2 regions of the Brevundimonas sediminis genome follow, and region 2 is predicted to be linked to the other one. Evidence: riboswitches for the same ligand, from Rfam matches in the RefSeq annotation. Region 2 holds a riboswitch; the other holds the start of a gene.
What was found. Region 2 has a riboswitch for S-adenosylmethionine ahead of metX (homoserine O-succinyltransferase MetX). Riboswitches for the same ligand answer to the same signal wherever they lie in the genome.

Region 1 (14,838 bases), on a different contig from region 2:
AGCAGCTTCAACCAGACCTATCGCACGTCGAACACCGGGCTCGCCCCGCTGAACCCGAACTTCGGCCGTCCGACCGCCCAGTATCTGCCGACGCGCAGCTTCCAGGTCGGTCTGCGTTACCGCTGGTAGGTGCGACCCTCGGGCGGCTTCCGGGCCGCCCGATGGGGACTACAATCTCCTGAGCCTGAACGGCCGCTCCCAGCCCAACCGGGGGCGGCCATTTTTTTGATCCGCGTATTCCGAGTTGAGAGGTGATCCCATGAACCGCAGACGTTTTCTGATGGGGTCCACCTTCGCCGGCGCGGCTCTGGCCGTGGCCGGTTGCGCCACCATGCCGTCGGCCACGCCTTTGGTTCCGACCGGACCGGCGCTGGACGCCGACGTCGAGGACCTGCAGCGCAAGACCTTTGACTGGTTCGTGCGCGTCACCAATCGCGCCAATGGCCTGACCCCCGACCGCTGGCCGACCGAGTCCTTCTCGTCCGTCGCCGCCGTCGGCTTCGCCCTGACCTGCTGGCCCGTCGGGGTCGAGCGCGGCTGGATGAGCCGTGACGAGGCGCGCGAGCGCACCCTGACCACCATCCGCTTCTTCCACGAGCTGCCGCAGGGGCCCGAGCCGACCGGCAACGGCGGCTACAAGGGGTTCTTCTACCACTTCCTCAACATGCAGACGGGCCACCGCTTCGGTAGGACGGAGCTGTCGACCGTCGACACCGCCCTTCTGGTCGCCGGCATGCTGTTCGCCGCCCGCTGGTTCGACGGCGATCATCCGCAGGAGCGCGAGATCCGCGAGCGGGCGCAGGCCGTCTATGAGCGGGTCGAATGGGACTGGGCCGTCGTCCGGCCGAACCGCATCACCATGGGCTGGCACCCCGAGACCGGCTTCATCCCCGCGGACTGGAACGTCTACAACGAGGGCATGATCGTCCTGCTGCTGGCCATCGGTAGCCCGACCCATCCGACGCCGACCACGGTCTGGGACGAGTGGTGCAGCGTCTACGACCACAGCTGGACCGACCGCTGGGGACCGAAACACCTGCATTTCCCGCCGCTGTTCGGGCATGAATACAGCCACATGTACATCGACTTCCGGGGCATCCGGGACCGCTGGCTGCAGGACCAGCAGGCCGAGATTCCGGGCTTCGACTACTTCCAGAACAGCGTCCGCGCCGTCGAGGCCCAGCGCAAGTACGCCATCGACAACCCGATGGGCTGGGCCGGCTATTCGGCCGACGTCTGGGGTCTGACCGCCTGCGACGGCCCCGGCGACTTCCGTCAGGTGATCGACGGGCGAGAGCGGGAGTTCTTCAGCTATTCGGCGCGTGGTCCGGGCGACCGTGACGACGGCACGCTCGCCCCGACGGCGGCCCTGGCGTCCATGCCGTTCGCCCCGGACCATGTCATCGCCTGCCTGAAGGCGATGAAGGCCCGCTACGGCTCGGCCATCTATACGCAGTACGGCTTCCTGGACTCGTTCAACCCGACCCTGACCGTCCGCGACGGCCCCCTCCAGCACGGTCGCATCGTGCCGGGCATCGGCTGGGTCGACGGCGACTATCTGGGCATCGACCAGGGCCCCATCGTCATCCAGATCGAGAACCATCGCTCCGAGATCGTCTGGAAGGCCATGCACGGCGAACCGAACCTGGTGCGCGGCCTGAAGCGCGCGGGCTTCACCGGCGGCTGGCTGGACAACGCATGAGCATCTTCAGGCCGGATCGACGCACGACGCTCGGCCTGATGGCCGGGGCGGCCGCGACCGGCCTGTCGGCCTGTGGCGGGAGCCGCGACGGCCGCACCCGCCTGCGTTTCTGGGCCATGGGCTCGGAGGCCACCAACGTCGGCCGGATCCTGCCGGAGTTCGAGCGGCTGAACCCGGACATCAAGGTCGAGGTCCAGGCCCTGCCTTGGACCGCCGCCCACCAGAAGCTGCTGACCGCCTACGCCGGCGCCTCGCTGCCGGACGTCAGTCAGGTGGGCAACACCTGGGTGTCCGAGATGACCGCCATCGGGGCCATCAGCCCCTTGCCCGCCGAGGCGCGGGACCTGCTGACCGACCAGTTCCCGGCGGTGCTGGACACCAACCGGATCAACGGCCGACCGATGGCCACGCCCTGGTACGTCGACACCCGGCTGATCTTCTACCGCACCGACCTGCTGCGTCAGGCCGGCCATGAGGCCATGCCGCGGGACTGGGCCGGCTGGAAACAGGCCATGCATGCGGTCAAGCGGGTGGTGGGGCCGGACAAATACGCCGTCCTGCTGCCGCTGAACGAGTTCGAGCAACTGCTGACCTTCGGCCTGCAGGGCGATGCGCCTTTGCTGCGGGACCAGGACACGCGCGGCAACTTCTCCACCCCGTCCTTCATCGCTGCGCTGGAGTTCTACAAGAGCCTGTTCGACGAGGGGCTGGCCCCGGTCGCCTCGGCCGCGCAGATCTCCAACGTCTGGACCGAGTTCGAGCGCGGCTGGTTCAGCTTCTACTTCTCCGGCCCCTGGACCATCGGCGACTTCAAGGACCGCCTGTCGCCCGGCGTCCAGTGGATGACCGCGGGCGTGCCCGGCCCGACCGGCCCCGGCGCCTCGGCCCCCGGCGGATCGTCGCTGGTCGTCTACAGCAGCTCGCCGCATCAGGAGGCGGCGTGGAAGCTGGTCCGCTACCTGTCCGAGCCGCGCGTGCAGGCGATCTTCAACGGCATCACCGGCAACCTGCCGGCCCGCGAAAGCGCCTGGTCCGCCCCGACGGTGGCGAACGACCCCTACATCGCCGCGTTCAAGGGCCAGCTGTCGCGCGCCAGGGCCGTGCCCAAGGCGCCCGAGTGGGAGCGGATCGTGACCGAGATGCAGATCGTCGCCGAACGCATGGTGCGCGGTGAGTTCGCGCCCGCCGCCGCCGCCGCCGAGATCGACAGGCGCGTGGATCGTCTGCTGGAGAAGCGCCGCTGGATGATCGAACAGGGGAGGGCCGAGTGACCCCGTCATCCCTCCGCAAGCGCGAGCGCGCCGCATGGGGCTTCGTCGCCCCGTCGCTGCTGGCCATCGGCGTCTTCTTCGCCATCCCGGTCTTCGCGGCCCTGCTGCTCAGCCTGACCGATTTCGACATCTATGCGCTGGCCGATATCGGCAACATGCGCTTCGTCGGCCTGCAGAACTATGAGCGGCTGTTCTCCAATCCCCTGTTCTGGGGCGCGATGAAGAACACCGGCCTGTTCGCCGTCATCGGCGTGCCCCTGTCCATCGCCACCTCGCTGGCCGCCGCCGTCATCCTGAACGCCCGCGTCATCAAATGGCGGCCGCTGTGGCGGGTGATGTTCTTCGCCCCCTTCGTCACCACCCTCGTCGCGACGGCGGTGCTGTGGAACTACATGCTCCACACCCGGTACGGGGTCATCAACTGGGCGCTGGGCGCGTTCGGCATTCCGCCGGTGGACTGGCTGGGCGATCCCTCGACCTCCATCCCGGCCATCCTGATGTTCGTCGTCTGGAAGACCTTCGGCTACAACATGCTGATCTTCCTGGCCGTCCTTCAGACCGTGCCGGATGACCTGTACGAGGCCGCCCGCATCGACGGCGCGGGCCCGTTCAGGCAGTTCCGCCATGTGACCCTGCCGGCCATCGCCCCGACCCTGCTGCTGGTCTCGATCATCGCCGTCGCCAGCTTCTTCCAGCTGTTCGCCGAGCCCTATGTGATGACCCAGGGCGGCCCGGCCCAGTCGACCGTCACGGTGCTCTACTTCATGTACGAGGAGGGCTTCAAATGGTGGAACCTCGGCTCCGCCAGCGCCGTCGCCTTCGTCCTGTTCGTCTGCATCCTTGCGGTCACCCTGGTGCAGCTGGCCGTGGCGAAGAAGGTGGGGGCGTACGAATGAAGCTTCGCTCGATCCTGCTGAACCTCGCGGTCGCCCTGATCGCCCTGGCGGTGATGTTCCCGCTGGCGTGGATGGTGTCGGTCAGCTTCATGTCGACCGGCGAGGCCGCGGCCTTCCCGCCGCCGCTATGGCCCAAGAACTGGACGCTCGAGCACTACCGCGACCTGTTCGTGACCCAGGGCATGGGCCGCTATCTGTGGAACAGCTTTGCGCTCGCCACCATGGCCACCGTGCTGGCGCTGGGCTTCACCGTCCCGGCCGGCTACGCCTTCGCCAAGCTGAAGTTCAAGGGGCGCGAGCGGCTGTTCCAGCTGCTGGTCGCGGCTCTGGTGGTGCCCGCCCAGATCGGCACCCTGCCGCTGTTCCTGATGCTGAAGTCCATGGGACTGGTGAACACCTACGCCGGGGCTCTGGTGCCCTGGCTGGCGTCCATCTTCGGCCTGTTCCTGGTGCGCCAGTATGCGCTCAGCATCCCCGACGAAATGCTCGAGGCCGCCCGCGTCGACGGCGCTTCGGAGAGCCAGATCTTCCGCAAGGTGGTCCTGCCGACCATGCAGCCCATCGTCGTGACGCTCGCCCTGTTCGTCTTCCTGGGCAGCTGGAACGACTTCCTGTGGCCGCTGATCATCCTGACGGACCAGTCCAACTACACCCTGCCGGTGGCGCTGGCGGCCCTGTCGCGCGAGCACGTGCAGGACGCCGAGATGATGATGGCCGGCGCCGTCATCACCGTCGCCCCCGTGCTGGCCATCTTCCTCGCCCTGCAACGCTACTACATCCGCGGCATGCTCGCGGGCAGCGTGAAGGGCTGAACCAAACGATCCGCTCATCCCGGCGACAGCCGGGACCCAGTGCGCTGGGTGATGGAGCGGGACCGGGATCGCACCGAGGCTGATCCCCCAACGCCGGCGTCACGCTGGACAGAACTGGGTCCCGGCTTTCGCCGGGATGAGCGGAGTATGGATATGCGCACCTTCCTGCTGGCCACCACGGCCGCCCTCGCCCTGGCCACGGCGGCGCAGGCCCAGTCCGCCCGTCCGCTCGACACCTTCGAGACCCTGACCCCGTGGACCGCCGACGCCTCCACCGACGTCTCTTCGGCCGTCTCCGCGGTCCCCGGCCATGAGGGCCGCGCCATGCGGCTGGCGTACGACTTCAACGGTCGCTCGGGCTACGCCTTCGCCGCCCGCGCCCTCGATCTGCGTGTGCCGGAAAACTACGAGATCAGTTTCTGGGCGCGCGGCGAGATGCTGCCCAATACGCTCGAGATCAAGTTCACCGATGCGTCCGGCGAGAACGTCCACTGGCGCCAGATCCAGCGCTTCGAGGCGCAGGGTGAGTGGACCCGCTACGTCATCAAGAAGCGCCAGATCCTCTGGGCCTGGGGGCCGGAGCCGGACCGCACCTTCCGCGGCGCCGCGCGGATCGAGTTCGTGGTCACGGCGGGGCAGGGCGGTCGCGGCTGGCTGGAGATCGACCAGCTGGAGCTGCGCGAGCTGCCGCCCGAGCCCTCGGTCCCGCCGCGCCCGGTGGCCGACGCCACCAGCGAGGACGGCGGCAATGTCGCGGCCCGCGCCGTCGATGACGACCCGCTGACCTTCTGGAAATCGGCGGCGGGTGGCGAGCAGAGCCTGACGCTGGACCTCGGCTATGAGCGCGAGTTCGGCGGCCTGACCCTGCGCTGGGCGGACCGGATGGCGGCGTCGGCCTATCGTCTGATGGCCTCGTCGGACGGGCGCGACTGGCGCGAGCTGGCCTCGGTGACCGACGGCAACGGCGGGACCGACTGGCTGCGCACGCCCGAGGCGTCGGCGCGCTGGCTGCGGCTCGATCTGTTGGCCCCGCTGGACGAGAGCGGCGTCGTCGGCCAGGCGGGCGCGGGGCAGCGGCTGGGGCAGGCGGCGGCCAACGCCTACGCCCTGACCGGCCTTGAGATCGAACCCCTGTCCTTCGGCGAGACGCAGACCAGCTTCATGATGGCGGTGGCGTCCGAAAGCCGTCGGGGCCTCTATCCGCGCGGCTTCCACGGCGAACAGCCCTACTGGACCCTCGTCGGCGTCGACGGCGGCGGCGAGAGCGGCCTGATCGGCGAGGACGGCGCCATCGAGCTGCGTCGCGGCGGCCCCAGCATCGAACCGTTTGTGGTCGAGAACGGGCGGCTGGTGACCTGGTCCGACGTCAACATCACCCAGTCGCAGGCGGACGGTGATCTGCCGATCCCGTCCGTGACCTGGACCGCCGACCACTGGAGCCTGACCACCACGGCCTTCGCCGAGGGGGAGCCGGACGCCGCCCGCCTGTACGGCCGCTATGTCCTGACCAACACCTCCGACCGCCCGCAGAGCCTGACGCTGGCGCTGGCGGCCCGACCCTTCCAGGTCAACGGCCCGCGCCAGTTCCTGACCACGCCCGGGGGTGTTGGTCCGATCGAGAAGATCGAGATCAATCCCGCAGAGCTGACGCTGAATGACAACGTGAATGTTCGCGCCCTGAGCCGGGCCGGTCATATCGTCGCGTCCAGCTTTGAAGCCGGCAGTGATCCGCAAAGCCTTCTGACCGTGGCTGATCGCCGTGCGTTCATGGGGGAGGGCGGCGCGGAATATGACGCCTCGACCCTGATGTCTGGCGGCTGGTTGTACGATGTGATCCTCCAGCCCGGTGAAAGCCGAACCTTCGGCTGGACAGCCGCGCTGGCTGGTGGGGACGCGGCCCTGCCGCTCACCGGTTCGGCCGAGGCGGTGCTGGACGATGCTCAGACCCGCGTCGCCGCCCGATGGCGCGAGAAACTCGACCGCTTCGACGTCACCCTGCCGCCCGAGGCCGGTCCGGTCGAGGCGGTGATGAAGTCCTCGCTGGCCCATATGCTGATGTCGCGTCAGGGGCCGATCCTGCAGCCGGGCACGCGCAGCTATAACCGCAGCTGGATCCGCGACGGGGCCATGATGGCCGAGGGGCTGAACCGGCTGGGTCACGCCGACCTGTCCGCCGACTATCTGCGCTGGTTCGCCCCCTACGTCTTCGACAACGGCAAGGTGCCCTGTTGCGTCGACAGCCGCGGCGCCGATCCGGTGCCCGAGAACGACAGTCACGGCGAGTTCGTCTTCCTCGCCGCCGAGACGTACCGCTACACCGGCGATCTGGAGGCGCTGAGGGCCGTCTGGCCGCAGGTGCAGGGCGCGATCCGCTATATGGACGAGCTGCGCGCCTCGACCCGCACGGCCGAGTTCGAGGCGGCCGACAAGCGCCACCTGTTCGGCCTGCTGCCGCCGACCATCAGCCATGAGGGCTATTCGGACCGTCCGGCCTACAGCTACTGGGACGACTTCTGGGGCCTGCGCGGTTACGCCGACGCCGTCTTCATCGCCGAGACCCTGGGCGACGCCGAGGCCGCCGACCGCTTCCGCGCGGCGGAGGCCCAGTTCAAGGCCGACATCATCGCCTCGATCGAGGCCACGGCCCGCGTCCACGGCATCGACTGGATCGCCGGCGCCGCCGACCGGGGCGATTTCGACGCCACCTCGACCACCATCGGCCTGTCGCCCGGTGGTCTGATCGACGACCTGCCGCAGTCGCTGCTGGAAGGCACCTTCGACAAATGGTGGGAGAATTTCACCGCCCGGCAGGAGAACCGTCAGGCGTGGAAGGACTACACCCCTTACGAGCTGCGCAACGTCGGGGCCATGGTCCGGCTGGGTCGCCGCGAGGAGGCGCTCCGGGCGCTGGACTTCTACTTCGCCGACATCCGCCCGCGCGCCTGGAACGGCTGGGCCGAGGTGGTCGGCCGTGAGGAGCGCGAGCCCCGCTTCATCGGCGACATGCCCCATGCCTGGATCAGCTCGGACTACATCCGCTCGGTCATGGACATGCTGGTGTATGAGCGCGACCGCGACCATGCCCTGGTGCTGGCGGCGGGCGTGCCGACCCGCTGGCTGGCCGGGGAGGGGGTGGGCGTCCGCGCCGTCCGCACACCGTACGGTTCGCTGACCTACAGCTTCCGCGCCGCCCGACGCGGCTATGTCCTGACGCTGGAACCCGGGGTCACGCCCCCCGGCGGCTTCATCATCCAGTGGCCGGCCGGAGAGACCCCGCCCGCGACCGTCCGCATCGACGGCCGGGCGGCGAGCTTCTCGAATGGCGAGCTGGCCATCCCCGCGGGCGCCCGACGGGTAGAGATGCGGTGACGTCTTCCTTCTCCCCTTGAGGGAGAAGGTGGCTCGCGGAGCGAGACGGATGAGGGGGCTGTGTCAGCAGCCCGCCTCGTTGGCGATGAGCATGGGGCTGGCAGCCCCCTCATCCGGCCCTGACGGGCCACCTTCTCCCTCAAGGGGAGAAGGGCAGTTTATTCGTAGTCGCTGTACCCGCCGCCCTGCCCATGCGCCAGGTTGCCGAAGCGCGTCGTGTTGGCGTCGAACGCCAGTTTCACGATGCCGATGGGGCCGTGACGCTGCTTGCCGATGACGACCTCGGCCTGGTGCTCCAGCCGGTCCATCTCCTGCTGCCAGTTCAGGTGTTCCTCGGTGCCTTCCTTGGGCTCGGCGCGCCCCAGGTAGTAGCTCTCGCGGTAGACGAACATCACGCAGTCGGCGTCCTGCTCGATCGAGCCCGATTCCCGAAGGTCGGACAACTGGGGCCGCTTGTCCTCGCGCTGCTCGACCTGACGCGACAGCTGCGACAGGGCGATGATCGGCACCGACAGCTCCTTGGCCAGGGCCTTCAGGCCGCCGGTGATCTCGGACACTTCCTGCACCCGGTTCTTCTGGCTGTTCTCGCCGGTGGTCACCAGTTGCAGGTAGTCGACGATGATCAGGTCCAGCCCGTGCTCCATCCGCTTCAGCCGCCGTGCGCGCGCCGCCAGCTTGGAGATCGACAGACCGCCGGTGGCGTCGATGTAGAGGGGGCTTTCGCCGATTTCGACCGCCGCGTCGCGGATCTTGCCGAAGTCCGAGGCGTCGATCTCGCCCTTGCGCAGCTTGTCGGACGACACGCCCGAGGCGTCGGCCAGCATACGCATGGCCAGCTGTTCGGCGCTCATTTCCAGCGAGTAGAAGGCGACAACCCCGCCTGAGACCGTCTTGCGGCCCTCCGGCGTCGGCTCCCAGCGATAGCTGCGCGCCACGTTGAAGGCGATGTTGGTGGCCAGCGCCGTCTTGCCCATCGACGGACGGCCCGCGAGGATCAGCAGGTCGGAGGGGTGCAGCCCGCCCAGCTTCTGGTCCAGATCGTCCAGGTGGGTCGCCAGACCGGCCAGCTTGCCGTCGCGCTGATAGGCTTCCGCCGCCATCTGAACGGCGCCGGACAAGGCGTGGGAAAAGCTCACGAAACCGGACGACGGTTTGCCTGTCTCGGCCAGCGAGTACAGGGTCTGTTCGGCCTGTTCGATCTGATCCTCGGCCGGGCGCTCGGGATCCGGCGCGTCCTTGATGATCTCGCCGCCGATGCGGATCAGGTCGCGGCGCAGGGCCAGATCGTAGATGACGCGGGCGTAGTCGGGCGCATTGGCGGCCGGCGGGGCGCGGTCAACCAGATCGGCGAGATAGCGAAGGCCGCCGAACTCCTGGAAGGCCGGGTCCTGCTTGAACCGCTCCATCAGGATGGTCGGCTCAGCCAGCAGCCCCTGACGGATATGGTCCTCGACCGCATCGAAGAGGCGCTGGTGGAAGGGTTCGTAGAAATGGCTGCCGCGCAGCCGGTCGCTCAGCCGTTCGAACACGGCGTTGTCGAACATCAGCGAGCCCAGCAGCGCCTGCTCGGCCTCGAGATTGTGCGGCAGGGACGCGACCTGGGGCGTGTCGTTGAAGGCGGCGGGAGCAAAGGCGTTCATGGTCATGACGTCATGCCCTTACAGGCCGCCTGCGTCATGTTTGGACGTACGCGTTGCCGGGGACAAATCTCCGGGGCTGTGGGCAGTCCCGAATTCCGCAGGCGGATCAGTTAACGATCAGGCGCCGCAGGGCCAGCGTTCGATCATCCACTCGCGAATGGCCTGCTGGACGGTCATGTCGCGACGGCCCGCCGGCAGGGCGCGGAAACGCGCCAGCAGCCCTTCCGGCGTGATGCCGGTGCCGCGCGACGGGATGCAGTAGGCCGGACGGCGACCGGCCCGCTCGTCGGCGAACTGGGCGTTCTTCACCGCGTGCACGGAGGTCGAGACCTCGTTGATCAGCCGGCGGCCGTCCGGGCGCAGGGCGGCGGTGGCGTTCTGCGGCAGGCGGTCGGCGATGGACAGGAACTCGCGCACCGTCATGGCGTGAGCGGAGCCGGAGGCGAAGGCGGACAGGAACAGGGCCAGCCCGAGGGCGGTCAGGATACGAAGCATGGGGAGGTCTCCGACCGTCCAGATATGGCGGGAGCCTCCTCATGGCAACGCTTTCGCCGAAGTTTTTCATCAGCGGATGACTTGGTCCCGGACCGCCGTCCGTGCAGGACGACCGGCGGCCCGGGGCAGGGGTCACCAGTTCACGCCGACGCGGGCGTAGACATAGCGCCCGTTGAAGCCGAACGGCGAGTAGAAGGGGAAGCCCAGGACGCCGTTGCTGTTCAGGCTGGCCGGAACCGCATCGGGATATTCGTCGAAGGCGTTGTCGACGCCGAGGGCCAGGGTGATCCGTTCGTTCGGGCTGAACCGGCCTTCAAAATCGGCGACCACCTTGTCGCCGGTCCAGTAGTCGGAGGCCGCGGTCGATCCGGGCTGCAGGACACTGGCGTAGTAGGTCGCCCGGGCGGTGACGCCCCACCGGCCGTAGCTCCAGTCCGTCGTGCCGGACACCTTGGTGTCGGGCGTGCCGTCCTCGATGGTCAGGATGCGGCTGCGGGCGAACAGCGGAGGGACCGGGCTCAGCACCGAGGAGGAGGTCGGCAGACGCGTCACCTCCACGTCGTTGAAATTGGCGGCCACGGTGAAGTCCCAGTCGCCATAGGTCTCGTCATTGATGCGATAGCGACCGACCACGTCGACGCCCTTGGTGGTGGTGTCCACGCCGTTCAGGAAGAAGCGCGCGGCCTGGACGCCCAGCGGATCCAGCAGCGAGGCGACCTGCGGGCTGAAGCTGCGGTTGATCAGCTCCGACAGGACGATCTGGTCCTCGATATCGATCTGGTAGGCGTCGACCGTCAGGTTGAAGTCGCCCAGCCGGAAGACCGCGCCGAGGGTGTAGTTGACCGAGGTCTCGGCATCGAGCGGTTCCGCGCCCAGCAGGCTGGCCACCGTGCTGGTGGCCGGGAAGGTGCCGGTCTCCACAATGGAGCCGCTCTGGATCACCGAGGCGGTCGAGGTGAAATAGGACTGCTGCAGCGAGGGGGCGCGGAAGCCGGTCGAGACCGAGCCGCGCAGGGCGAACGACGGGGTGAAGTCGTAGCGGGCCGAGACCTTGCCCGTGGTCGCATTGCCGAAGTCGGAATAGTCCTCGAAGCGGACGGCGCCGGCGACGGTCAACTGCTCGGTGATCGGCGCCTCGACGTCCACATAGACGCCGACGGCGGTGCGGTCCTCGTCCACCTCGTTCGACGGCTGGAAGCCGACGAAGCCCTGGGCGCCGCTGGTCAGGGCGGTATTGCCGCCCAGCGGGCCGCGGTCCCAGGACTCCGCCTGACCGGCCTCGATCTGGTAGGTCTCGCGACGGGCTTCCAGACCGGCGGCCACGTTCAGCGGGGCGTACAGGCCGACGTCGAACTGGCGGGTGACGTCCGCGCCCAGGACCAGCTGGTCATAGATCAGCGAGCCGGAATCGAAGCTGGTGGGCGAGGCCGCGCCATAGGTGGAGTTCAGCGACTCCTCGGTGCGGAATTCCAGGGCGTTGCGGCCATAGACCAGGTTCACATCGGCGTCCCAGCCGCCGATGACGCCGCGCACGCCGCCTGCGGCCGACAGATCACGCGAGTTGACGGCGATCTTGGGCAGGAAGCCGTTGGGGTAGAGGGCGGCGACATTGTTCACATTCGACGCCAGCCGGGGGAAGGCGGCGCTTTCGCTGTCGCGATCCTGGTATCCGGCCCAGCCATAGGCCTCCCATCCGTTGCCCAGCGGGGCGCCGGCGTTGGCGAAGACGGTCCACTGCTCGACCTCCGGATCGCCGAACCGCGCCGTGACGGCGTTGGGCGTAACGCGGGGGTCGAGGTCGGAGCGGTTGGTCGGGTCGCGCCGCAGGTATTCCGCGCTCAGGGTCAGATAGCCGCCGTCGCCCAGGCCGAAGCCCTGCCAGGCCGAGGCGGTGAGGGTGCCGCCGTCCTGCTCGTCACGCCCTGGAGCGCGGGCGGTGTCGATGGTCGTGTAGTACTGGCCGGCGGTCACCGTCGCGCCGCCGCCGTGATCGGCCTGTCGGAGGCGAAGATTGACCACCCCGGCGATGGCGTCCGAACCGTACTGGGCCGAGGCGCCGTCGCGCAGGACCTCGACCCGGTCCAAGGCGCCCGAGGGAATGGTGTTCAGATCGACGGCCGCCGAGCCGCGGCCGACGGTGCCGTTGACGTTGACCAGCGCGGAGGCGTGGCGGCGGGTCCCGTTGACCAGCACCAGGGTCTGGTCCGGCGACAGGCCGCGCAGGGTAGCCGGGCGGACCGAGTCCGTGCCGTCTACGACCGCCGGTCGCGGGAAGGTCAGGGACGGAACCGACTGGGCCAGGGCGGCGGCCAGCTCGGTGGTGCCGCGATTCTGCAGGTCCTCCTGGGTGACGACGTCGACCGGGGCGAGGGTGTCCAGTCGGGAGCGGTTGGGCGCGCGGGTGCCGGTGACGACGACCTCGTCGACCTCGGTGGCCTCGGGGGCGGTCTGCGGCGCCGTCTGGGCGTGGGCGGCGCCGGCCAGCAGGGCGGTGGCCGAGGCGGCGGCGAACAGGGCGGCGCGGATGGAGCGGGTGGTCATGATGGATCTCTGTCTCGATGAGGCGCAGCTCTCCGGTCGGTGTCGCGCGCGGCGATCACCGGGGGTCCGGGCTGGCGGTGTTTTGGAGGCGGTTCCGGCGTGGGGCCGGGCGGGTCAGCGTGTCAGGCGCCAGGGCGACATCGCATCGGGCGGGCGCAACACATAAGGTGGCGCGGCGCGCGGGCGTCAGGGGCGGGGACCGTCAGGGCGTAGGGCGTGTCAGAACGCATGGTCGTCTCCTGCTCGATCGGAAACACTTGCGGTGACGGATGAGGGAGTCCGGGCGTGCCGGTCTCTCATCTGCCGTGACCCGGGGAGGGGTCCCGAAGGAGTTGGCACCTTACGGCGGTCCGCAGGTTGCCCCGGCGTCCAAGGGCCTTTTCCCTCAGCCGGTCTCGATGAGCGATTCCGATATTGCGGTGCGTCATAAAAGCGTCAAGCGCACGCCCGAAAAAAGTTCGGCGGCGCAGGGCTTCCCCCACGCCGCCGTGACTTTTCAGCATCTGGTCGAAATCGGTCGAGTTGGACGAAGTCCGGCTCGGTTCAGATTTCGGCCAGGATCAAAACTGGGTTCAGGCTTCCGAACCCAGGCCGTCTTGCTGACCGGCGCCGCCGGCGATCATGTCCGCGGCCTGTTCGGCGGCGGCTTCACGATCTTCCTCGTAGGCCGACTTGATCACGTCCTCGCCCTTGGCTTGACGCTCGGCTTCCTCAGCCGAACGGGCGATGTTGATCTTGACGGTGGCCGAGACCTCGGCGTGCAGGCGAACCAGCACTTCGTGGACGCCCAGCGTCTTGATCGCGACGTTCAGCACGACTTGCGAACGCTCGACCTTGCCGCCTTCAGCCTGGATGGCTTCAGCGACGTCGCGGCCGGCGACCGAGCCGTACAGCTGGCCGGTTTCACCGGCCTGACGGATCATCACATAGGTTTCGCCGTTGATCTTGTCGGCGATCTTCTGCGCTTCGGCCTTGTTCTTCTCGTTGCGCTGCTCGATGGCGGCGCGGTCGAGTTCGAAGGCCTTCAGGTTGGCGGCGGTGGCCCGGCGGGCCTTGTCGCGCGGCAGAAGGAAGTTGCGGGCGAAGCCGTCCTTGACAGTGACGACGTCGCCGATGGCGCCGAGGTTATCGACGCGTTCCAGCAGAACGACCTTCATCTTACTTCACCACGTAGGGCAGGAGGGCCAGGTAGCGCGCGCGCTTGATGGCCTTGGCCAGCTCGCGTTGCTTCTTCTGGGAGACAGCCGTGATGCGCGACGGGACGATCTTGCCGCGCTCGCTGATGTAGCGTTGCAGCAGCTTGACGTCCTTGTAGTCGATCTTCGGCGCGTTCGGGCCGGAGAACGGGCACACCTTGCGGCGGCGGAAGAACGGGCGACGGGCCGGGCCGGAGCCGGCCGGCGCGCCCGGGGTCGGGGCGGTGGTATCGGTCATGTTCCGGGTTCCTTAGGCTTCGGCGGCGGCGTCTTCGCGGGGACCGCGTTCACGCTCGCGCTCGCGCTCACGTTCACGGCGGGCCAGCAGCGGCGACAGTTCCAGGTCGAGTTCCTCGACGCGGACGGTCAGCCAGCGCAGCACGTCTTCGTTGATCGACAGCTGACGCTCGACTTCGGCCATGGCGGCCGGAGGGGCGTCGACGGCCAGCAGCGAATAGTGAGCCTTGCGGTTCTTCTTCACGCGGTAGGTCAGGTTGCGCAGACCCCAGTACTCGATCTTGGCGACAGCGCCGCCGGCTTGTTCGATCAGAGTCTTGATGGTGTCGTTCAGCGCTTCGGCCTGCTGCGCCGAGATATCCTGGCGCGTCATGACCGTGTGCTCGTAAAGAGCCATGCGGTATTCTCCCTTGTGGGCGCCGGCGCGGGCGGACCGGGTTCAGTCCGTTCCACGATGGTTCCCGGGGCGGCGGCCGGGATGACTTCCCGAACCCTTTGGAACTCCGCACCGGGACCGAAGCCCTGGAAAGCGGGCGCGTATAGGGGAAAACCGGCCGGGGAGCAAGGCTGCCCGCGACCGGCTCAGTCGGGCCGGATCACCGTGCAGTCCCAGCGGCGCTCCGCCAGGGCGGCGCAGGCGGCGCGGGCGGCGCTCTCGGTCATGCCCGTGAAGCGCGAC
Region 2 (14,838 bases):
CATCAGCGGCCTGCAGCGCGTGCAACAGCCCGGCGTCAAGGTCCAGGCCCGCAACGGCCGCATCGAACCGGTGGCCCAGCAGGCGACCACGCCCGTGACAACCCCCGCCCCGGCCTCCACGGCGACCTTCGCCGCCAGCGTCTCGGGCGACTGATCCGACAATGAACATCTCACGCTTCTTCATCGACAGGCCGATCTTCGCGGCCGTGATCTCGGTGTTCATCACCCTGATCGGGGTGTTCGCGTACCCGCTGCTGCCGCTGTCGCAGTATCCGGAGATCGCGCCGCCCACCATCACCATCAACACCGCCTATCCGGGCGCCTCGGCCGAGACCGTGGCGGAGACCGTCTCCGCCCCGATCGAGCAGGAGGTGAACGGCGTCGAGGGCATGTTGTACCTGTCGTCCTCGTCCACCTCCGACGGGACGGTGGCGATCACCGTGACCTTCAACCCCGGCACCGATCTGGATGCCGCCCAGGTTCTGGTCCAAAACCGGGTAGCCCTGGCCGAGCCCAAACTGCCTGCACAGGTGCGCCAGATCGGCGTCACCGTGAACAAGCAGGAGTCGGGCTTCCTGATGATCCTGGGGCTGACCTCGCCCGACGGATCGCTGGATAACGACTATGTCGGCAACTACGCCAACTCGACCCTGCGGGATCGCCTGCTGCGGATCGACGGGGTCGGCAACGTGTCGATCTTCGGCGGCGGCAACTACTCGATGCGGGTCTGGATCGACCCGGCCAAGGCCGCCGCGCGCGACCTGACCGGCCCGGACATCGTCGCCGCGCTGCAGGCCCAGAACGTCCAGGCCGCCGCCGGTTCGATCGGCCAGCCGCCCTTCCCCACCAACGCCGCGGCCTTCCAGCTGCCGGTGCAGGTGCAGGGCCGCCTGAGCGATCCGAACGAGTTCGCCAACATCGTCATCAAGACCGACGCCGAAGGCCGCGTGACCCGCGTCCGTGACGTCGCGCGCGTCGAGCTCGGCGCCCAGGACTACGGCATCAAGGGCTTCTTCGACGGCCAGCAGGGCGTCGGCATCGCCATCGTGCAGCAACCGGGCGCCAACGCCCTGGGCACCGCTGACCGCGTCCTGGCCGAGGTCGAGGCCTTCAAGGCCGAACTGCCGCAAGGCATGGACATCTCGATCGCCTACAACCCGACGGAGTTCGTCGCGGCCTCGGTCGAGTCCGTGCAGCACACCCTGTTCGAGGCGGTCATCCTGGTCGTGCTCGTCGTGCTGGTCTTCCTGCAGACGTGGCGCGCGGCGATCATCCCGATCGTGGCCATCCCCGTGGCCCTGGTGGCGACCTTCGCCGTCCAGATGCTGCTCGGCTATTCGATCAACTCGCTGAGCCTGTTCGCCCTCGTCCTCGCGGTCGGCATCGTCGTCGACGACGCCATCGTCGTGGTCGAGAACGTGGAGCGCTACATCCGCGAGGGCCTGACGCCGAAGGAAGCCGCCTACCGCTCCATGCAGGAGGTGTCGGGCGCGCTGATCTCGATCGGTCTGGTGCTGGTCTCGGTGTTCGTGCCGACCATGTTCGTGCCGGGCATTCCGGGCATCTTCTACCGCGAGTTCGCCATCGTCATCACCACGGCCTCGGTCGTGTCGCTGCTGGTGTCGCTGACGCTGTCGCCGGCCATGGCCGCGCTGCTGCTGAAGCCGCACAAGGAACACGACCACGAGCGCAAGCCGGGCCTGCTGGGCACGGCCGCCTATTACGGCGGTTACGCCGGGCGGAAGTTCAACGAAGGCTTCGACTGGCTGTCGGACAAGTACGGTCGCCTGACGGCCCGCCTCGTGCGCACCGTCGGCATCGTGCTGGTGATCTACGTCGGTCTGCTGGGCCTGACCGCCTGGCGTCTGGTCGACACCCCGTCGGGCTTCATCCCGGAGCAGGACCAGGGTTTCCTGATCGGCGTCGTGCAACTGCCGCCGGGCTCGTCCCTGGAACGCACCGAAGCCGTGATGAAGCGCGCCTCGGACATCATCAAGTCGACCGAGGGCGTCGAGGGCATGGTCGCCTTCGCCGGTCTGGACGGCACCAGCTTCTCGTTCGGCTCCAATGCGGCGACCATCTTCGTGCGCCTGGACGCCTTCGAGGACCGCAAGACGGCCGAACAGAGCGCGGCCGCCCTGGCCGGGGCCATCACCGGCGCCACCATGGGCATCGAGGACGCGCAGATCTTCGTCATCGCCCCGCCCGCGGTTCAGGGTCTGGGCAACGGCAACGGCTTCCAGATGATGGTGCAGGACACCTCCGGCGCGGGCTATCGCGCGCTGGAAGGCTCGACCTTCGCCATGATGGGCGCCGCCGCCCAGGCGCCGGATCAGGTGCAGCAGGTCTTCTCGACCTACAACACCGGTTCGCCGCGCATCGCCGCCGACGTCGATCGTGACAAGGCGCTGATGATGGGCGTGCAGCCGTCGGCCGTGTTCGACACGCTCGGCGTCTATCTGGGCTCGTCCTACGTCAACGACTTCAACTTCCTGGGCCGCACCTTCCGGGTGACGGCGCAGGCGGAGCCGACGTCGCGTGACGACATGGCCGACATCGCGAACCTGAAGACCCGGTCCGCCACCGGCGCCATGGTGCCGATCGGCTCGGTGGCCAACCTGCGGGAGGACTCCGGTCCGTCGCGGATCGTTCGCTACAACCTGTTCCCGGCGGCCGAGCTGCAGGGTCAGGCGGCGGCGGGCGTGTCGTCCGGCCAGGCGATCTCCGAAATGGAGAAACTGGCCGAAGCCACCCTGCCCCCGGGCTTCTCGTACGAGTGGACCGGTCTGGCCCTGCAGGAGAAGCAGGCCTCGGGCGGCGCGACCATGATCTTCCTGATGGCCGTGGTCTTCGTCTTCCTGGTGCTGGCCGCGCAGTATGAGGCCTTCACCCTGCCGATGGCGGTCGTGCTCATCGTTCCGATGTGTCTTCTGGCCGCGATCCTGGGGGTCAACCTGCGGGGTCTGGACAACAACATCCTGGTCCAGATCGGACTGGTGGTGCTGATCGCCCTGGCCGCCAAGAACGCCATCCTGATCGTGGAGTTCGCCAAGCAGGCCGAGGACGAGGGGCTCAGCCGCTGGGACGCCGCCGTGCGCGCCGCCCAGACCCGTCTGCGCCCGATCCTGATGACCTCGTTCGCCTTCATCTTCGGCGTCGTGCCGCTGATGCTGGCCACGGGTCCGGGCGCGGAGATGCGTCAGTCGCTGGGCACCGCCGTCTTCAGCGGCATGCTGGGCGTGACCTTCTTCGGTCTGATCTTCACGCCGGTCTTCTACGTCGTCATGCGCTGGGTGGCCTCGAAGCTGCCGGGCGCCCCGAAGACGACGAGGGAAGACCCCACCCCCCTTCCCCCGCACGACGCGGACACCGCGACCGTCCGCTCGGGAGACGCCTGATGACTATCCGACCCTCTCTCCGGTTCCTGACCGCAACCGCCGGAGCCAGTTTCCTGCTGGCCTCGTGCGCGGTCGGGCCGAAGGCGCCTGACGCTACCCTTCCCCCCTCAGCGTCGGGCGCCTTCATCGGGACCGCCTCATCGGCGGTCTCGACCTCTTCGGCTCGTGACGACTGGTGGCGGCTGTACAACGACCCGGCCCTTGACGGCCTGGTCGGTGAAGCCCTCGCCAACAACAACGAGCTTGAGGCCGCCGCCGCCAACCTGCGTCGCGTCCGCGCGGCCCTGGGCGAGGCGCGCGTCGGTCGGTTCCCGTCGACCACCACCAGCGCCGCCTACAACCGCAGCCGCGTCTCGGCCGCGACCCTGCCGGCGGGCACCCTGCCGCCGGGGACCGATGCGCCCGAGACCGACGCCTACGACGCCGGTCTGGACGTCTCGTACGAGGTCGACCTGTTCGGCCGCGTCGAATCGACCATCCGCGCCGCCCGCGCGGACGCCGCCGCCGCCGAGGCCGCCCTGGACATCGTCCGGGTCACGGTCGCGGCGGAAACGGCCCGGGCCTATGCCGACGCCTGCTCGGCCAACGCCCAGATCGCGGTGGCGGAGCGGACCATCGGCCTGCAGACCGACACGGTCGGCCTGACCCAGCGCCTGCTGGACGCCGGTTCGGGCAACGGGCTGGACGTCGCCAGCGCCCGCGCGGCGCTGGAGTCGACCCGCGCGACCCTGCCGCCCCTGCGGGCCCAGCGCGACGGCGCCCTGTTCCGTCTGGCCACCCTGACCGGGCGCACCCCGGCGGAAGCCAGCGCGGCGGCCCGCGCCTGCCAGACCCCGCCGCAACTGTCGCAGCCCATCCCGGTCGGCGACGGCGCGGCCCTGCTGGCCCGTCGTCCCGACATCCGTCAGGCCGAACGCAACCTGTCCGCCGCGGCGGCGCGGGTGAATGTGGCCACCGCCGACCTGTTCCCGCGCATCACCCTGGGCGGATCGGCCGGGGTGACCGCCGGTGACACCGACGCCCTGGGCGACAGCGAGAATTTCCGCTTCTCGTTCGGCCCGCTGATCAGCTGGTCCTTCCCGAACGTGTTCGCCGCCCGCGCGCGGATCGAACAGGCGGGGGCCTCGTCGGACGCCGCCCTGGCGACGTTCGACCAGACGGTGCTGACGGCCCTGCAGGAGACGGAAACGGCCCTGGCCAACTACGCCAACGAGCTGGACCGCCGGTCGGCCCTGCAGTCGGCGCGGGACCAGGCCGCCAACGCCGCCCGCCTGTCGCGCCTGCGCTTCGACGCCGGCGCCGACAGCTTCCTGACGGTGCTGGACGCGGAGCGGACCCTGGCCGCCGCCGACGCCCAGCTGGCCGCCTCGAACGCCCAGGTCACCACCTACCAGATCGCCCTGTTCAAGGCGCTGGCGGGCGGCTGGGAAGCCGAAAGCTGAGACTTCCGGTTCAAGGCTGAGATGATGGAGGGGAGGCTGGATACAGCCTCCCCTTTTTTATGCCTGCCTCCCTCTCCCGATGGGAGAGGGATCTACGCCCGCTTCGCCTTCACCGCCGCCGCCTCCTCGCGGGGCAACACGTGGCGGAAGTGGGTGACCGCCACCGGCCAGGTCTCCAGCAGCCTGCGCGCCAGAGGGGAGCCGGTCTCCACAGCGTGACGGGTCACCAGCTCGTGCAGGCGCTGGCCCGCCTCGCCCATCACCGCGCCGGCGATGACCGAGGCGCTGTTGAAGCGATCCGCCGCCGTGCCTTCGGGGTCGTGGATGAAGGCCTCGCCGCCGCTCATGCCGGCGCCGAAATTCCAGCCCGTCGTCCCCAGCACCACCACGGCGCCGCCGGTCATGTATTCGCAGCCGTGCGCGCCGCAGCCCTCGATGACCGCCGTGGCGCCCGAGTTGCGAACGGCGAAACGCTCGCCCGCCGCGCCCGCCGCGAACAGCTTGCCGCTGGTCGCGCCATACAGGCAGGTGTTGCCGATGACCGCCGCGCCCGCCTGCCATGACGGGGGACGGACGATGATCTCGGCGCCCGACAGGCCCTTGCCGACATAATCATTGGCCTCGCCGTCCAGCTCGATCTTGAGACCCTTCATCCCCCAGGCCGCCAGCGACTGCCCGGCGGCGCCGCGCAGGTTCAGGGTCAGGTGGCCGTCCGGCAGGTCCGAGCCGTACTGGCGCACGATGTGCGACGACAGGCGCGTGCCGATGGTCCGCTGGGTGTTGGCGACCGAATAGGTCAGCTGCATCTTCTCGCGGCGGGCCAGGAAGGGCTCGGCGTCCTGGACGATGCGAGCGTCCAGCGCGTCGGGCACCGCATTGCGCGGCGCGTCGGCGGGCTGGCGCGCGTCCCCCTCGCCCACCCGCACCAGCAGGGGGTTCAGGTCGAGATCGTCCAGATGCTCGCTGCCGCGGGAGACCTGCTTGAGCAGATCGGTGCGGCCGACGGCTTCGTCCAGCGACCGCAGGCCGAGCGAGGCCAGAACCTCGCGCGTCTCCTCGGCGATGAAGCTGAACAGGTTGACCACCTTCTCCGGCGTGCCGGTGAACATGGCGCGCAGCCGCTCGTCCTGGACGCAGACCCCGACGGGGCAGGTGTTGGAGTGGCACTGGCGGACCATCAGGCAGCCGACGGCGATCAGGCTGGCGGTGCCGATGCCGTATTCCTCGGCGCCCAGCATGGCGGCGACGACCACGTCACGACCGGTCTTGATCCCGCCGTCCGTGCGCAGGCGGACGTGGCCACGCAGGCCGTTCAGGCTGAGCACCTGATGGGCCTCGGATAGGCCCAGCTCCCACGGCATGCCCGCGTGCTTGATCGAACCCATGGCCGAGGCGCCGGTGCCGCCGTTGTGGCCGGCGACCAGGATAATGTCGGCCTTGGCCTTGGCGACCCCCGCGGCCACCGCCCCGATGCCCGACGAGGCCACCAGCTTCACCGTCACCCGCGCGACCGGGTTGATCTGCTTCAGGTCGTAGATGAGCTGGGCCAGATCCTCGATCGAATAGATGTCGTGGTGCGGCGGCGGCGAGATCAGGCCCACGCCCGGCGTCGAATGACGCATGCGGGCGATGAACTCGGTGACCTTGAAGCCGGGCAGCTGACCGCCCTCGCCGGGCTTGGCGCCCTGGGCCACCTTGATCTCGATCTCGCGGCACTGGTTCAGATACTCGGCCGTGACGCCGAAGCGGCCCGAGGCGATCTGCTTGACCGCGCTGTTCGGATTGTCGCCGTTCGGACGCGGGTGATAGCGCTCCGGGTCCTCACCGCCCTCGCCCGAGACCGAGCGGGCGCCGATGCGGTTCATGGCGATGTTCAGCGTCTCGTGCGCCTCGGGCGACAGGGCGCCCAGGGACATGCCGGGAGTGACGAAGCGCTTGCGGATCTCGTTGACGCTCTCGACCTCCTCGACCGGGATCGGCAGGGCCTCGCGGAAGTCCAGCAGGTCGCGCAGGGCCGTGGCGGGCAGCTCGCGCGCCCGGCGGCTGTAGGCCTTGAATCGTTTGTAGTCGCCGCGCGTGGTGGCGTCCTGCAGGCGGTGGATCATCTCGGCGTCCCAGGCGTGGGTCTCCTCGCCCGCCCGGATGCGGTGGGCCCCGCCGATGCGCAGGCGCGCCCGGTCGGCGGCGAAACCGCGCGCCGCCTTGGCCACCGACTGCTCCTCGATGCCCGCCAGACCGACGCCCGAGATGCGCGAGGTCATGCCCGGGAAGAACTCGGCCACCAGAGCGCGCGACAGGCCGAGCGCCTCGAACTCGCAGGCGCCGCGATAGGCCGAAATGACCGAGATGCCCTTCTTGGCGAGGATCTTCATCAGCCCCGCCTCGACCGCCGTCCGATGGTTCAGGCAGGCGTCGCGCAGGGACAGGCCGGGATAGCGCCCGGCCGCGAGACGCTCGAGGAAGGTCTCCTGCGCCAGCCAGGCGTTGACCGCCGTGGCCCCGCAACCGACCAGAACGGCGAAGGCGTGGGCGTCGATCGCCTCGGCCGAACGCACCACCAGTGAGCAGTAGGTCCGCAGGCCCGCCTCGATCAGGCGGCCGTGCACCGCCGCCGTGGCCAGGATCATCGGGATCAGCGGACGATCCTCGCCCGCCCGTTCGTCGGTCAGGACAATCAGGCCCGCCCCGTCCCGCGCCGCCGCGACGGCCTCGGCGCGGATGCGGTCCAGGGCGGCGCGCAGGGCCTCGCCCTCCCGTCCGCCCTCGGCCGGCGCCGGGAAGGTGCAGTCGATCACCGTTGTCGAGCCCGCGCCGACGACGCCGAGCATGCGCTCGTACATGCCGTTGGTCAGGACCGGGCTGTCCAGCATGAAGACCCGGGTCTGGGTCTCGTCCTGGGCCAGGATGTTGCCCAGGTTCTTGAATCGGGTGCGCAGGCTCATCGCCCCGGCTTCGCGCAGGGAGTCGATCGGCGGGTTGGTGACCTGGGCGAAGGCCTGTCGGAAATAGTGGGCGAAGGGTCGCGACTGTTCGGACAGGACGGCGGGCGGGGTGTCGTCCCCCATGGAGCCCACGGCCTCCTTGCCCTCCGCGGCCATGGGATCGAGCAGGGACTCGATGTCCTCCTGCGTCCAGCCGACGGCGGCCTGGAAGCGGGTCAGGGCCTCGCCCTCCAGCTTGCGGGGCTCATCGCCCGGACCGACCAGCGGCTCCAGCGCGACCATGTTCGACAGCCACTCCCGGTAGGGATGCTTGGCCGCCAGCCGGTCGATGGTTTCCGCCTCGTCGTAGAGGCGGCCCGCCTCCAGATCGATGGAGATCATCCGGCCGCCGTTGATGTGCAGGCGGCGCGCGATGCGGTCGTCCGAGACGCCGGTCATGCCGGCCTCAGAGCCGCAGATCAGCAGGCCGTCCACGGTCTCGGCCGCCCGCAGTGGGCGCAGGCCGTTGCGGTCCTTGCCCGCCACGACCCAGCGGCCGTCGGTGGCGCAGACCGCCGCCGGACCGTCCCACGGCTCCATGACGGCATTGCAGTAGGCGTAGAGGGCGCGGTGATCGTCCGAGATCATGCCCTCGATCGGCGCCTCCGGAATCAGCAGGGCCTTGACCATGGGCGCCGGGCGACCGGCGCGGACCAGAACCTCGAACACATTGTCCAGGGCGGCGGAGTCCGAGCCGCCGGGCTGGATCACCGGCTTGACCGTCTGGTCGTCGGCGCCGAAGGCCTCGGCGGTCATGCGGATCTCGTGGCTGCGCATCCAGTTGGCGTTGCCGCGCAGGGTGTTGATCTCACCGTTGTGGGCCAGCATGCGGAAGGGCTGGGCCAGACGCCATTCGGGGAAGGTGTTGGTCGAATAGCGCTGGTGGAACAGGGCGACGTTCGCCTCCACCCGCGGGTCGGCCAGGTCCGGGTAGAAGTCCGCCAGCGCCTCGGCCAGCATCATCCCCTTGTAGATCACCGACCGCGCCGACAGGGAGCAGACGTAGAAATGCTGCAGCCCCGCCGCCGTGGCGCGGGTCTCGATGCGACGCCGCAGCAGGTACAGGGCCCGCTCCAGGTCCTCGCCGTCCAGCCCCTCGGGCGGGGCCAGCATGATCTGCTCGATCTCGGGACGGGTTGCGGCGGCGCGCTGGCCCAGCACCTCGGCGCGGTGCGGCACCTGACGCCAGCCGTACAGCCAGAAGCCGGCGGACAGGGCCTCACGCTCGACGATGGTGCGGGCCTGTTCCTGGGCGCCGAGGTCGACGCGGGGCAGGAAGATCATGCCGACAGCGATGGGCCCGGGGCGCGGCTCGTGGCCGGCGTCGCGGACCTGGGCCTCGAAGAAGGCGCGCGGCAGGCCGATCAGGATGCCGGCGCCGTCGCCCGACTTGCCGTCGGCGTCCACCGCCCCCCGGTGCCAGATGGCCGACAGCGCCTTCAGCGCCAGGTCCACCACCTCGCGGCGCGGCTGGCCGTCGATGGCGGCCACCAGACCGACGCCGCAGGCGTCCCGCTCGGACGCCGGGTCATAGGCATGGGCGTCGATCAGCTTCTGCCGGTCGGCCTCGAAGGTGTTCAGGTCAAAGGTCACGCCGCGGCCCTCCGTTGCGAGGACAGCCACGCATCAATTTCACTGGCCGCATCCTGTCCGTCGCGGACCGCCCAGACCACCAGCGAGGCGCCGCGCACGATGTCGCCGGCGGCGAAGACACCCTCCAGCGTGGTGGCCTTGGTCGCGCCGGCGGTGCGGATGGTCCGCCAGTCCGTCAGGGCCAGGTCCGGCGTGTCGAACAGCGCCGGCATGTCTTCCGGCTCGAAGCCCAGGGCCTCGATGACCAGATCGGCGGGGACGTCGAACTCCCCGCCCGCGACCGGCTCGACCGACCAGCGGCCGTCGGCCGACTGGGCCGCCAGCGCCATGCGCTGGGCGCGCACGCCGGTGACGCCCGAGGCGCCGCCCAGCACGGCGCGGGGCGCGGCCAGCCATTCGAAGACCACGCCCTCCTCCTCCGCATTGGCGGTCTCGCGCGCGCTGCCGGGCATGTTGTCCCGGTCGCGGCGGTAGAGGCAGGTGACCGAGGTCGCGCCCTGGCGGATGGCGGTGCGCAGGCAGTCCATGGCGGTGTCGCCGCCGCCGATGACGACGACCTTCCGGCCCGAGGCGTTCAGCGCTCCGCCGTCGAAGGCCGGGACCGCGTCGCCGAAGCCCTTGCGATTGGAGGCGATCAGATAGTCGAGGGCGGCGACCACGCCGTCCGAGCCGCAGCCCGGCGCGGTCAGGCGACGGGCCTGGTAGACGCCGGTGGCGACCAGCACCGCATCATGGGCGGCGCGCACCTCGGCGAAGGGCAGGGCGCCGCCGACATCGACGCCCAGCCTGAACTCGACCCCGCCGTCGATCAGGCGGTCGACGCGGCGGCCGACCACATGCTTCTCCAGCTTGAAGCCGGGGATGCCGTAGGTCAGCAGGCCGCCCGCGCGATCGTGGCGGTCGTAGACCGTGACGGCGTAGCCGGCGCTGCGCAGGCGGTCGGCGGCGGCCAGGCCCGCGGGACCCGCGCCGACGATGCCGACGGACTGCCCCTTCTCGGCGCGGGGCCGAATGGGATCGACCCAGCCGTTCTCGAACGCCTGATCACCCAGCCAACGCTCGACGGAGCCGATGGTGACCGTCTCCCAGCCGGACTGCTCCAGCGTGCAGGCCCCTTCGCAGAGGCGGTCCTGCGGACAGATACGGCCGCAGATTTCCGGCATGGTCGAGGTGGCCTCCGACTGACGCCAGGCCTCCTCGGCCCGCCCTTCAGCGGCCAGCCGCAGCCAGTCGGGAATATTGTTCTGGAGCGGGCAGGCCGACTGGCAGAACGGCACGCCGCACTGGGCGCAGCGACTGGACTGGCCACGGCCCGCATCCGGTCCGAAATCCGCATAGATTTCGGCATGGTTCTGCACGCGCTCCGCCGCCGCGACCTTGGACGGCCCGGTGCGGGGGATAACAACGAAAGTCTGGTTCACGGACGCCAAGGCTAGCCCTCTTCGCAACTGCGAACTTTGTACGGACGGGAAGGCCTTCAGGCAATTTTTATGCTGTCCTTGCGCAAACAGCAGGACAACCAGAAAAGACTGACCGGCAAGACCCGCCTGAATGGCAAGGCCTTGCCGGTCATGGCCGGGCGGAAGGGACGCCCAGATCCGTTCAGAAGAGGAATTTCAGCGTGGCGACGGCGCGGTCGTCGTAGAGCGGCCCGTCCACATCGGTGCCGTGATAGCGGCCGTCGATCACGATGTTGTCGGTGATGGCGTAGGCCGCGCCCAGGTTCCAGGCCGTGTAGTCGTCGGTGACGTCGAGGTACTGATAGCCGACGGCGCCGCTGAGGGTCAGCTTGGCGATGGGCGAGTAGCCGATGTTCGCCTCGACATAGGTGGCGCTCTCATCCGCGCCGAAGAAGTCCGGCGAGTAGTAGAGGGCGCCGCCGAGGGTCACCGGGCCGATCGCCCGGGAGACCGCGGCCTTGGCTTCGAAGAAGCTGTAGTCCGAGCCCGACGGGTCGTTCACATAGAGGTAGCCGACCACGCCGAAGTCGAAGGCGAAACCGCCCGCCTCGGTGCGGTAGCCGCCGTAGACATCGACCTCGGCGTCGGTGTCGTCGCCGAAGTCGACGTTCGAGGCCCAGGCTCCGACGTAGAATCCGGACTCGAAGCCGACGTCGACGCCGAGCTGGAGCGCCGGCTCCTCGTCGGTCTGGCTGACGCCGCGGAAAACGTAGTCCGAGGTCACGGCGGCGTTGAAGCTGACGTCCTGGGCGCTGGCGGTCGAGGCCGCGGCGGTGGCGATGAGAGCGGCGGCGAAGGCCGCGGCGCAGTAGGCGATTTTCATTGTTCTTGTCCCCAACTTGTTTGGTCGATGTTCGGCACGCAAACGCTTACTGGGCCCGGAGCGGGAGGAGAGAGCCCCCGCTCCGGAAGCAGGCTCAGACGGATTCCAGAGCCTCGCCGTGCAGGTGGGTGTCGAGGCCCTCTTCCTCAGCCTCGGCGCTGACACGCAGACCGGTGGTGAACTTGCAGATGATCAGGATCACCAGGGTGCCCACCGCGCTGTAGGCGATGGTCCAGCCCAGACCGATCAGCTGGGTCATGACATTGGCCCCTTCCGACAGGCTGTTGATCGCGGTGGAGGCGAACACGCCGGTCAGCAGGGCGCCGGCCAGACCGCCCGCGCCGTGGATGCCGAAGGCGTCCAGCGAGTCGTCGTAGCGGAGCAGCTTCTTGATCCACACCGACGAGGCGTAGCAGACCGGTCCGGCGATCAGGCCGATCAGCACCGCGCCCTTCGGGTCGACGAAGCCGGCGGCCGGCGTGATGGCGACCAGGCCGGCGACGATGCCGGACAGCACGCCGATCAGCGACGCCTTCTTCTTCTCGATGACCTCGACGATCTTCCAGGTGATGGAGGCGGCGGCGGCGGCCAGGATGGTGTTGATCAGGGCCACGCCGGCGAGCGAGTTCGCCGCGCCCGCCGAACCGGCGTTGAAGCCGATCCAGCCGACCAGCAGCAGCGAGGCGCCGATCATGGTCAGCACCGGGTTGTGGGCCGTGATCGGCTCCTTGCCGTAGCCCTTGCGGGCGCCGAGGAAGATCGCGCAGACCAGACCGGCCACGCCGGAGTTGACGTGCACGACCGCGCCGCCGGCGAAGTCCAGCACCCCGGCTCCGCCGAGGAAGCCCCCGCCCCAGACCCAGTGGGCGATCGGCGCATAGACCAGCAGCGACCAGAGCGCCGTGAACAGCAGCAGGCCGGTGTATTTCAGACGTTCGGCGAAGGCGCCGGTCACCAGGGCCGGGGTGATGATCGCGAAGGTCATCTGGAACGACAGGAAGACGAACTCCGGAATGCCCGGCAACAGGCTGTGCGCCGTCTCCATGCCGACTCCGTTCAGAAGCACGGCGTCGAAGCTGCCGATGAACTGGTTCACCGTCTCGGCCGGCAGGCCGCCGAGGTCGCCCGCCGTCCCGAAGGCGATCGAGTAGCCGGCGATAAACCAGACCAGGGTCGCGACGGCGAAGACGCCGACCGACTGGGTGATGGTGGCGATCACGTTCTTGCGGCGGACCATGCCGCCATAGAAGAGCGCCAGACCCGGAAGGGTCATCAGCAGGACCAGGGCCGTGGATGTGGCCAGCCAGGCCGTGCCTGCGCTGTCCAGTTCCAGCGGAACCTGATGTCCCAGAAGCGCGGGCGCCGCATCGGCCCCCGTCGCGATTGCCGTGGTCAGAAGGCCAAGGCCGAGCGCCAGGCCACTGCGAAGTCGTGTCATCTCAATCCCCCAAAGGACGCCGTTACGCATTAGCGAACTCTTTACCGCACCTGCGAAATGCGCAAGTGGCCGGATCAAGATTCAGGAATTTTTGTTGCCGCTGAAACGCACCTGAATCTTTCATGTGCAATAACATTCCTCGATTTCCGGATTCAAAGACGCAATCACGCCGAACAATGGTCAAGCTTTGCAATTCGCAATCGCAGCATTTTTGAAGGCTTGACGGACGCGATCGGCTTCGCCACCGTAAGGACACTCATCAAGACCGGCTGAGGGATAGGCCCTTTGACGCCGGGGCAACCTTCCAGAGATCCACCCGATCCCTGGAGATGGTGCCAACTCCTGCGGGGCGTCTTCGGAAGCCGCGAGAGATGAGTGAAGCGAGCGGACCTTCACGGGTCCGGACGACTTCACGGGTCTTTCTTCGCAGATGTTGGTTCGCCCCATCGGTTTCGCTGAGCGGAGCCGGAGCGGACAGTGGCGTCCACCACCGAATGGATCATCGACGAGGCCCCCGGCCGGGATGTCAGCGCCGCGATTCCGGCCGACTTCCGGCTGGCCTCGGGTGAGCGTCTGGCCGCGGACGCGGTGACCGGTCGCCTGCACGGCCCGGTCACGGGGCCGCTGGTGGTGATCGCGGGCGGCATCTCGAGCGGCCGCTTCGCCGCCCGCTGGTGGTCGTGGGCCGTCCGTCACGGCGGCCCGGTCGATCTGGACCGCGCCCGCGTGCTGGCCTTCGACCTGCTGCCCGGCAAGACCGATCCGGGCGTCACCATCACCACCGCGGACCAGGCCCGACTGCTGGGCCTGCTGCTGGATGCGCTGGGCGAAGCCCGCGTCGACGCCTTCGTCGGCGCCTCGTACGGCGGCTGTATCGGCCTGGCCTTCGCGGCGACCTTCCCCGAACGGATCGGCGAACTGGTGGTCATCTCGGCCGCCCACCGCGCCCATCCCGCCGCCACCGCCTGGCGCGGGGTGCAGCGCCGGCTGCTGGCCTTCGCCCGCGACTGCGGTCGCGAGGCGGAGGGCGTCGCGCTGGCCCGGGAGCTGGCCATGACCACCTATCGCACCGCCGACGAATTCGACTGGCGCTTCGCCACCACGGCCCCGGCGGAAGCGGGCGCCCCCTACCCGGTCTGCGACTACCTGATCGCCCGCGGCGCGGACTACGCGGAGGCCACCAGCGCCGATCGCTGGATCTCCCTGTCCGACTCGCTGGACCGGCACGCCGTCGCGCCGGAAGCGATCGCCTGCCCGCTGACCCTGTTGGGCTTCACCACCGACCGTCTGGTCCCGATCGAGGACCTGCGTGACCTCGCCGCCCGCGCGCCCGCGCTGCGTCGCTTTGACGAGGCCGGTTCGATCTTCGGTCACGACGCCTTCCTGAAGGAGCGCGAGGTCGTCGGCCGCTCGCTCCACGACGCCCTTTCTCCCCTGTACGCCCGCCAGCCTGACGAGATCGCCGCATGACCTGTTCCAGCGAAGCCCATCCCTGTACCACCGCCGCCCGTCACGGCGTGAACAACGATCCGGCGCACGGGGCGGTGATGCCGCCGCTGTACCTGTCCTCGAACTACAGCTTCGACGGCCTCGAGGGTAAGCGGAAGTACGACTACACGCGTTCGGGCAATCCGACCCGCGACGTTCTGGGCGAGACGCTGGCGAAGCTGGAAGGCGGCGCCGGGGCGGTGATCACGGCGACC

Region 1: another riboswitch for S-adenosylmethionine. It lies ahead of ACLQ7T_RS04490 (TonB-dependent receptor plug domain-containing protein); the one in region 2 lies ahead of metX (homoserine O-succinyltransferase MetX).

The regions. Positions count from the first base shown of each region.
Region 1 covers NZ_JBLYQK010000004.1:134,285-149,122, forward strand. The annotation lists gene ACLQ7T_RS04450 (TonB-dependent receptor) at 1-129, shown strand, start outside; gene ACLQ7T_RS04455 (glucoamylase family protein) at 260-1,702, shown strand; gene ACLQ7T_RS04460 (extracellular solute-binding protein) at 1,699-2,973, shown strand; gene ACLQ7T_RS04465 (carbohydrate ABC transporter permease) at 2,970-3,869, shown strand; gene ACLQ7T_RS04470 (carbohydrate ABC transporter permease) at 3,866-4,681, shown strand; gene ACLQ7T_RS04475 (discoidin domain-containing protein) at 4,829-8,050, shown strand; gene ACLQ7T_RS04480 (replicative DNA helicase) at 8,209-9,690, opposite strand; gene ACLQ7T_RS04485 (hypothetical protein) at 9,808-10,185, opposite strand; gene ACLQ7T_RS04490 (TonB-dependent receptor plug domain-containing protein) at 10,318-12,726, opposite strand; SAM riboswitch class I at 13,020-13,131, opposite strand; gene rplI (50S ribosomal protein L9) at 13,299-13,883, opposite strand; gene rpsR (30S ribosomal protein S18) at 13,885-14,160, opposite strand; gene rpsF (30S ribosomal protein S6) at 14,173-14,556, opposite strand; partial or broken gene ACLQ7T_RS04510 (SPOR domain-containing protein) at 14,742-14,838, opposite strand, start outside.
Region 2 covers NZ_JBLYQK010000027.1:1,178-16,015, reverse strand. The annotation lists gene ACLQ7T_RS13040 (efflux RND transporter periplasmic adaptor subunit) at 1-154, shown strand, start outside; gene ACLQ7T_RS13035 (efflux RND transporter permease subunit) at 162-3,398, shown strand; gene ACLQ7T_RS13030 (efflux transporter outer membrane subunit) at 3,398-4,840, shown strand; gene gltB (glutamate synthase large subunit) at 4,933-9,414, opposite strand; gene ACLQ7T_RS13020 (NAD(P)-dependent oxidoreductase) at 9,411-10,844, opposite strand; gene ACLQ7T_RS13015 (TorF family putative porin) at 11,017-11,697, opposite strand; gene ACLQ7T_RS13010 (ammonium transporter) at 11,792-13,135, opposite strand; gene ACLQ7T_RS13005 (hypothetical protein) at 13,193-13,408, shown strand; SAM riboswitch class I at 13,389-13,513, shown strand; gene metX (homoserine O-succinyltransferase MetX) at 13,613-14,605, shown strand; gene metB (cystathionine gamma-synthase) at 14,602-14,838, shown strand, end outside.